One region of the Ruminococcus sp. AF20-12LB genome, then DNA from elsewhere that is predicted to be linked to it. Evidence: riboswitches for the same ligand, from Rfam matches in the RefSeq annotation. Region 1 holds a riboswitch; each other region holds the start of a gene.
The links. A riboswitch is a leader RNA that binds a small molecule or an ion and turns the genes downstream of it on or off. The one in region 1 is predicted to bind cobalamin.
Positions count from the first base shown of each region.

Region 2: it holds a riboswitch for cobalamin, as region 1 does, so the genes downstream of both, nikB (nickel ABC transporter permease) here and DWX61_RS02345 (sirohydrochlorin cobaltochelatase) in region 1, are expected to answer to the same signal.
Region 3: it holds a riboswitch for cobalamin, as region 1 does, so the genes downstream of both, DWX61_RS16680 (ABC transporter permease) here and DWX61_RS02345 (sirohydrochlorin cobaltochelatase) in region 1, are expected to answer to the same signal.

Region 1 covers NZ_QUGH01000001.1:517,954-521,094, reverse strand. Annotated here, with positions in the region: gene DWX61_RS02350 (hypothetical protein) at 1-122, opposite strand, end outside; gene DWX61_RS02345 (sirohydrochlorin cobaltochelatase) at 244-1,533, opposite strand; cobalamin riboswitch at 1,695-1,869, opposite strand; gene DWX61_RS02340 (NAD(P)/FAD-dependent oxidoreductase) at 2,272-3,141, opposite strand, start outside.
Region 2 covers NZ_QUGH01000002.1:338,384-341,524, reverse strand. Annotated here, with positions in the region: gene nikC (nickel transporter permease) at 1-258, opposite strand, end outside; gene nikB (nickel ABC transporter permease) at 259-1,197, opposite strand; cobalamin riboswitch at 1,379-1,567, opposite strand; gene DWX61_RS04275 (M14 family metallopeptidase) at 1,852-2,811, opposite strand; gene hisIE (bifunctional phosphoribosyl-AMP cyclohydrolase/phosphoribosyl-ATP diphosphatase HisIE) at 2,983-3,141, opposite strand, start outside.
Region 3 covers NZ_QUGH01000017.1:35,543-38,683, forward strand. Annotated here, with positions in the region: gene DWX61_RS16670 (ABC transporter ATP-binding protein) at 1-13, opposite strand, end outside; gene nikC (nickel transporter permease) at 1-857, opposite strand, end outside; gene DWX61_RS16680 (ABC transporter permease) at 873-1,802, opposite strand; cobalamin riboswitch at 1,939-2,112, opposite strand; gene DWX61_RS16685 (MATE family efflux transporter) at 2,263-3,141, opposite strand, start outside.

The sequences.
Region 1 (3,141 bases):
TCTGCTTCCTCACCGGACTCGGTTTTTGTTTCGTCTGTTTTTGCCATCGCAGGCACAGAACCCAGCACCAGGACTGATGCACTTGCCATTGCAAGAATTAAGTTTACATAGCGTTTTTTCATGATAATCTTCTCCCTTCCATAGATACAGCAATCTGCCCGGAAAACAGTCTTCCTGATCTTTCCGGGCAGTTACATTGATTTCTTATAGGTATCTGAACTCACTCAGATATTTTTGTATTTATTATTCTGCGGACTCCTCAGCAGAATCAGCCTCTGTATCTGCTGCATCAGAATCTGCGGATTCATCAGTGCTTCCCAGAGAATCGATTGCTGCCTTTGTATGCTCTACATAAAGCTTCTCAACGGCTTCGATCCTTCCAAGACCCTCGATCTGGCAGTCAACCTTATCGAAGTTTCCGGATGCTACAAACTGGCTCTTCCAGGAATCCTCATCATCACCGGCCATATCGTTGTTTGCATGGTCTCCGGCAACAACCATCAGCGGACGAAGAACAACGTTCTTGTATCCTGCTTCTTTTACTTTCTCGATAACCTTGTCGCAGGCTGTGTCTTCCGGCTCACCCTCTACAGTACCGATGAATGCGTTCTTGAATCCAAGGTCTTCCATCTGTGTCTGCATCTGATCGTATGTAATATTAGCTGTATGGGATGTTCCATGTCCCATAAATACGAATGCTGTACCAGCCTCAGCTGCTGCATCCATACTGTCAAATCCTGCCTCTTTGCAAGCCTCATCTGTGATCGCCTGAGCAACTGCTTTCTTGTCATCGTTGATCACTGTTGCATCATCTCCAACCTCGCCGAGCATTGGCTCTGCGATAGCTACAGACTCGAATTTATCTTTATATTCATTGATCGCTTCTGTCATCTCATCGTACTCAGCACCGTGCATCAGGTGAGTAGGCTGTACAACCAGGTTCTTAACACCATTCTCTACTGCACGGTCAAGAGCCTGCTGCATATTATCGATCACTTCATCATCTCTTGCCTCTACATGGTTGATGATGATCTGTGCTGTAAATGCTCTTCTTACAGACCAGTCCGGATAAGCTTCTGCAAGAGCATCCTCGATTCCCTTGACATCCTCTGCACGGCTGTCATTGAAGGAAGTACCGAAGCTTACAACAAGAAGCTCATTCTCACCGATCTCATCCTGGTTACGCGGATCGTCCTTGGAAGCATCTCCTGTGTCACGTCCAAAGTAATCCGGATCTGCATTCTCACCCTCTACCAGCTCTTTCTGAGCGTCTGTCAGAGCATCCCATGCTTCTTTGGCTGCCTTGCAGTCCTCATCTGTTGTGTCGTTTCTTTCCTGTACATAGATCTTGTCGATCAGAGCTGCTACATTATCTGCTGCTTCCTGATCTGCATCGGAAGCCTCTGTGGTATCAGCTGCCTCAGCGTTCTCTTCTGTAGCAGAATCCTCTGCTGCCATTGCTGTTGTAGCTGCACCCATAGAGCATGTCATGGAAACTGCGAGCATCAGAGCTAACATTGTTTTTCTTTTCATTTCTTATTGTCCTCTTTTCATGTATTTCCAGAATACTGATATGTACAAAAAACGGCAGCTCTCTGCGGCTGCCTGCTCACACATGATTCTCTGCGCAATACAAATACATAAAAAGAAGTTCTGTATTGTTATGGAGAATACAGATTCGTAAACCGCGAACCCTTGAATCTCGCAATAAGGCAGTTCTCCTGACTTGGTTCCACGCTGCTTTCCCTTCCCGGTCTCCCAGTGGTTATAAAAGCAGCTCCCCTTTCACAGTGACGGTATCGTTCCGGATTCTCACCGGATTCTCTTTTGCACATCCGACTGGATGCAACCTTATCGTTATAACATTTGCACATATTTTCTTTTATCTGGTTATCTAATTTTTACCACAAACTCACAAATTTGTCAAGATTGATGTCGGACGATTCACGGTTTTCTGTGACCTTCAGTTACTGTTCACTCCGTTCTCAGTAACACGCTTCGCGATGCACAGAATTTATGCTGATCGCATAAATTCGCGCGGTATGTCTCGGTTTTTCTGTGACCTTCGCTCACAAAAAACACCTCGCGGGACATTACCAGTGAACAGTAACGACCTTCACTCACAAAAACAGCCCCTTTCTGTCATCACCCTGATATCAGAAAAGGACTGTTTTGCTCATAATCGATAAACTGCTTCGCAGTTTATCTGGTTAAACGGATATTCGCAATCCGCTTCGCTACTTGCTCATAACAGATAAACTGCTCTGCAGTTTATCTGTTAAAATACTTCTGCTCCAGGTATCTGGCTACGTAGATTCCGCTGGCAGATGCATGGGAAAGAGAGTGTGTCACACCGCTGCAGTCTCCGATAACAAAGAGACCCTTGTGGCAAGTTTCCAGATTTTCGTCGATCTCAACCTCCATGTTGTAGAATTTAACCTCCACGCCATAAAGCAAAGTATCGTCATCCGCGGTTCCCGGTGCGATCTTGTCCAGGGCATAGATCATCTCGATGATGCCATCCAGGATACGTTTCGGCATAACAAGGCTTAAATCTCCCGGTGTCGCAGAAAGTGTAGGTGTTACGAAGCTTTCCTCAATACGGGCTTTTGTGCTTCGTCTTCCGCGGATCAGATCTCCGAACCGCTGTACCATAACACCACCGCCAAGCATATTGGAAAGTCTTGCAATGCTCTCACCGTATCCGTTGCTGTCATGGAACGGCTCTGAGAAATGCTTGGATACCAGAAGGGCAAAGTTTGTATTGTTGGTATGCTTTGCCGGATCTTCGTAGCTGTGACCGTTTACTGTGATGATACCGTTGGTATTTTCATTCACGACAACACCTCGCGGGTTCATGCAGAAGGTACGGACCATATCCTCAAACTTCTCAGTTCTGTAAACGATCTTGCTCTCATAAAGCTCATCTGTCAGACGGCTGAAAACCTCTGCCGGAAGCTCCACACGGACTCCGATGTCCACACGGTTGGAAAGAGTCGGGATCTTAAGCTCTGTACATACAGTTTCCATCCATTTACTTCCGCTTCGTCCTGCGGAGATGATACAGTAAGTTCCCTCGTAACGCTCATCGCCTACAACAACTGCGTAACCATCTTCTGTTTTCTCCACTTTATCAACAGA
Region 2 (3,141 bases), on a different contig from region 1:
CGCAACCAGACATAATGTCATGATCAGGGAAGTTCTTGTTCCGAAAATAACACGGGAAAGAAGATCTCGTCCAAGTTTATCCGTTCCGAACGGATGAGCGGAACTCGGCTCCTGCAGTGATTCAGTCATAACTGCATTCAGCGGATCATATGGCGCAAGCTGCGGTGCGAAGATCGCAACGCCAATTACCACCAGGCCCAGAATGAAGAAAAGAGTGAACTGTTTATTTTCTTTAAATACTCGTAATACCTTTTTCAATTATCTATCCTCCTTAAGTCTTGGATCGAGATAAGTGTAGGACAGATCCACAAGCAGGTTGATGCACATGTACAGGATCGCGATCCAGAGTACATAGCCCTGTACAAGAGGATAGTCACGACAGGAAATTGCCTTTACTGCCATATTTCCCATACCAGGCCAGTTGTAAATGATCTCTACAACTGCGGTACCTCCAAGGAGGCTTCCAAGGGAAAGACCCAGCAGTGTTACCAGCGGAAGCATTACATTAGGAAGAACGTGTTTCCAAAGGATCACGCTTTCTTTGATTCCACGCATTCTTGCACCGGTCACATAATCCTGGTGAAGCTCCTCCAGCACCGCACTTCTTACCTGGCGGGTATATTTCGCAGACATGGCAAGTGCAAGAGTCAGTGCCGGAAGGATCATAGACTTGAAATCCGTACTTCCTCCTGCTACATTGATCCAGCGAAGCTGAACACCAAAGATACTGAGAAGGATCAGGCCCAGCCAGAAGCTTGGAACAGATACTCCCACAAAGGTAATTCCTCTCACAAAATAATCCGGGAATTTGTTCTGATATACAGCGGCCAGGATTCCAAGCGGTATGGAAATAATGACCATCATCAAAAGTGCCAGCAAAGACATCCTCAGCGTCGGCCAGAAACAAGATACCAGTTTATCCGTTACCGGCATTTTGAAAGAATAGGACTGTCCCATATCTCCTGTAACAACACCCTTCAGCCAGGAACCATACTGCACGAGAAAGGGCTGATCAAGGCCAAGCTCATGTCTTGTCTGTTCCAGAAGCTCCGGTGTCGGAAGATTACCACATTCTGTCAGCATGATCTCCGCAGGATCACCAGGTGACAGGTAGGTCAGTCCAAATGTGAAAAAGCTGATTCCAAATAATACAATGATGATCTGGAGAAATCTTTTTCCTATTTGTTTCTTTGTCACGTTTTACTCCTTTCCTCATTTGATGCGATTTTAACATTGCCGTTTTAATTGAGTTAGATAAAAAAACTACTGGATTCTTATTATGCAGAACATGCATGGAATTTTAGAAATTTGCACGAAAAAAGCCCGCGATGAAATACGGGCACATAAAAAAATATGCTTCCTATCTTCCGTAAGAATCATTTTAAAACAATTGCAAGCAGGTCTCCTGACTTAGGATCCTTACCCTCAGGCACCTTCCCGGTCTATTTCTCACGCACTCGACCAGTGGTATTTTGTCTGAGGATTCCCCCTTACAGTGACGGGATCGTACCGGATTTACACCGGTTTCCCTATTAATCCTCTCGGAACTTACAACGGCTGATGTGAAAATCAGCAAATGCTGTTAAATTACCTAAATATTATACGATAAAACTATAGTTTATGTCTATGGAAAAATGTTATATTTTTTGAAAACTCATAAATTTTGTTAAAGATGCTTGAATTGTATATATCCCCCATTGGGGATTTGACAATTAAATTTATTTGATCTGCTAAAAAAACACGGATTTTACCTCGCTGTTTTTACAAATAGAATAGCAAATGGTAAAACCCGGTTTTCTTACTGTTTCAATATGATTTCAGACAGAAGCGTTCTGAAAAGTCTGTTTACTATCAGGTCAGAGTATCTGTGATCGCCGCATATGCGATCATCGGTCCGTCTTCAATGATATTCAGGCTGGCTGTCTGATAAAGTACGACTCCGTTTTCAGTTGCAATAGACGTGTAAAGTAAATTTCCATAGTAATCTCTCAATTCACCCAGTTCTTCTCCCTTAAAGAAGTACTCTCCAGGCTTCTTGGATGGATACCAGCATCCGGTATACGGCGCATATTCATAGACTACATTTTCAAGAAGCATCTGACGGTAATGCTTCAGACCATGACACGTCTTTCCCTGGAGATGAAAAACAAGGTGACGGACGTCTCTTTTATCCTGTTCTACTTCCTCCCAGGTCCAGTAGCTGTGTCCGCCTCTTTCGATAAGAATACTTGGAATTCCAAGAGAAGAAGCATAATTATAGGCGCCACCTGTGGCGGTTGTGGAACGGACTACATATTTTACGCCGATATGCCGTGCCATATGCAATGACTTCTCTGCTGTTTTTTCATCTACAACCCCTACATAATAAACATAGGGATGAAGTTGTTCGAACCCATCTCCGCTGTGCAGGTCGATATAATAATCTGCTATAGAAAAAAGTTTCGTCACTATAGTATAGGCAATACGATCTGCAGCTGTTCCCTCAGGATCTCCGGGGAAAACGCGGTTCAGGTTCTTGCCATCCTCATAGACCAGACTCATGGTGCGATGCTCAAAGCCGCTGACGTTGACCAGTGGAACGATGATCACATTTCCCTTCAGTTCTTCCGGCTGAAATTCTTTTGCAAGTTCCATTGCTGCCTGGATTCCCACATACTCCGCACTGTGTATTCCTGCCGTGATCAGGACCGTCGGTCCGTCTTCCACTCCGCATATCACAGTTGCCGGCATTGCCATGCCATTTCCTGAGATCTTAATTTTTCCCTGTGCCTTCTCTCCTTTTTCAATCACCCAGTCATCAATTTTGATCATTGATTGTTTCCCTTTTCCTTTTTTATATTTCCGCACTTTTGACGATAAGTATATCATGCCTAACCGAAATTGTATATATTCTTTTTAGGATTCCGGGAATACAGAAAAAAACTTCCGTAACCGTTTTTCTGACCCGGTGTACAGAAGCTTTTTTCCTGAATGATATATGATTTATCTTTTCGCCAGTTCCCTGGTGATTTCCTCCCAGCTGACTCCTTTTTCCACCATGAGTACCATCATATGATAAAGAAAATCTGAAATTTCGTATTTAATCTCTTCTTTATCCGGATTTTTGGCTGCAATGACGATCTCTGTGCATTCTTCACCGAC
Region 3 (3,141 bases), on a different contig from region 1:
TGGGCTGTTCCATTTTGTATTCCCTCCCCCAGATAATTAAATGCCAGAACAATGATCATGATCAGTATACCCGGATAAAACATCAGTCTTGGATAAGTCTGGATATAACTTTTACTGTCACTAAGCATGATCCCCCATTCCGGTGTCGGTGCCTGCACACCAAGGCCGATAAAGGAAAAACCGGCAATTGACAGAATGATCGAACCGATTTCCATTGTTGCCAGTGCGATCACAGATGGCAGGATATTTCTCAATACATGCCTGAATATGATCCTTGCGTGGCCGCAGCCTCCGGCTTTTAGTGCGGTCATATAATTTTTATTTTTTTCCTGAAGTGTCAATGCACGGGCAAGCCTTGCATATTCTGCCCAGGATACGACCGATAAGGACAGGATCAGATGAGCGCCGCTGGCTCCTACGGTTCCTGCAATGGCAAGTGCCACAATAAAGACCGGCATAGCCATAAATACATCAATGATCCTCATAATTATCGAATCGATTTTTCCACCTACGTATCCGGCAAACAGTCCGATCGGCACCCCGACACATACGGTGATCAGAAGCACCGTAAAGCTATAGCTCAGTGAATACCGGCTGCCCCAGAGAAGTCTTGATAAAATACATCGTCCCAGCTGATCAGTACCTAAAGGATATGCCGCCGACGGATTCTTTAATTTTATCGAAACATCCACAAGCAGTGGATCATGCGGCGCCAGTACAGGTGCAAAAATAGCTGCCAATACAAAAATTATGACCACCATCAATCCTATTTTTGTTTTTGGTGACCGGAATACCTGTTTCCAGTACAGATTCTGGATCATGCTTTTTTCTGTTTTCTGCTTTCTTCTGCTTCCCATTCTATGATCTCTCCTTTACTTTAACTGGATTCGCCGGTCAATCGCAGAATAGGCGATATCCACAAGAAAATTTAATACTACAATGCCAACAGCCAGAATAAAGATAAAACATTGCAGCACCGGAGTGTCTTTTGAGATCACGGATTTCAATGCCAGATTTCCGATTCCCTGAATTGAAAAAATACTTTCTATCACAGCTGAGCCACAGAAAAAACCGATCACAATTGATACCAGACGTGTCAGCACAGGAATCAGAATATTTTTCAGACCATGACGCAAAATTACATTTACAGATGACAATCCCTTGGCTCTGCTGGCACGTATGTAATCCTGCTTCAGCACCTGTATCATATTGGTACGGATCAATCTCGTCATAATTCCAAAGAAACTGATATCCATGGCAAATGCCGCAAGAATCGGGATGCCTCCGGCATCTCCTCCGATCACGGAAATCACTTTTAGCTTTACTCCAAATATATATAGCAGCATCAGACCGATCCAGAAAGACGGCATAGATACACTGAGGGACGACAAAATGCGAATGACTTTATCCAGAACTCTGTTTTCATAAATTGCCGACAAAATTCCGAGAGGGACTGATACGATCATCAACAATAAAAACGAAGTAACTGCCAGTTTAAATGTCTGTGGAAAATATCTTTTTAATTCCTCAAAAGCCGGTTTTCTGGTAGAATATGATTTTCCAAAATCGCCATGAAGTGCCTGATCCAGCCATTTCCCGTATTGTACCAGCACCGGCTGATCCAGTCCTTCCTCATGCCGTACTTCTTCTATCTGCTCCGGTGACGGGTGCTCGTATTTTTTCTCCGCCAGAACTCTGGCCGCATCACCTGCCGATATAAAACTCAGCATAAAAATAATAAATGTAACCGCCAGAACTACCGGAATCATAAATATAAAACGCTTTGCAATTACTTTTCCCATTTTCATTTCTCCTCATTTTTCATCTGTTTATTCGGTTAAAATAAAAAAGGCTGATATGATCCAGCATCATATCAGCACAAAAAACAAACCTCCACCTCAGGCAGAGCTTATTCCTTCTGTATCCCATCCGAATCAGAATTCTTCTGTCAAAAAGGCAAGTCTCCTGACTCCAGTTCTTCCTACTTACCATCTTCCCGGATCTCTCCAGTGATATTTTGGTTTTCGTCCCTGTCACAGTAGCGGTGGCTGTTCTGGCATTTCACCAGATTCCTTATTAAGTACTTTGTACACCCTTCTGACTATTCAATTTTCATAGTTGCAACGAATAAGTATTATAATATCATACTTTTCTTTTTATATAAATAGTTTTTCTGTCAAATATGAAATATCTGAACATTTCATATTAAAACCCGGATATTTTCCGCCTATATATCATTATAGATTCCTCAAGTAAATGACATTATGTATGAACAGTGACTTCTTTATATTTCCGTATAATGATCATATAACTTACGAATAATAAAACAGCTGCGCTGCTCCATGCACAGATCTCTGCATAGTATATTCCATCTTCGCCGATCATTTTTGGCAGCAGCAGCGCAACACTGACACGCATTATAAATTCTGCAATGCCGCTGGCAAGCGGAATCAAAGTATTACCCAGGCCCTGGATAGCGGAACGATACACATACAGCAGATACAGCACCCACAAAAAAACAGCCATAATAAACAAATACTTATATGCTATATCCAATACCTGTCGGGTCTGATCCGGTTCACCGGATACAAACAGGGACAGTACATTACGTCCAAACAACACCATCATACCGGAAATGAAAGCCGAAGTGAGCACTGCCATATAAGTGCCGCTGCGCACACCTTTTCGAATCCTCTGATATTTCTTTGCACCAAGATTCTGGCCTACATAGGTTGTAATAGCATATCCATATGAAACGGCAGCCATCTCCAAAACCCCATACAGCTTGTTCGATGCCGTAAATCCCGCCACAAACAGAAAACCAAATCCATTGATCACATACTGTACCACAAGTCCTCCCACGGAGATGATCACATTCTGTATCGCAAGAGGAACTCCCAGTTCCAAAAGCCGCAGGCTCATAGAGGGCTGCCTGTAAAAGTCCTTCTTTTCCAGGCGGATATCCGGGATTTTACGTAATACGATCAAACAGTACAAGGCTGAAAATCCCTGTGCGATAACGGTTGCCACTGCTGCTCCGGCTATACCCCAGCCAAAAACCGCCACAAATAACAGATCCAGTCCCACATTGATCACTGCTGCCACTGTCATTGCGATCAACGGAGATCTGCTGTTTCCAAG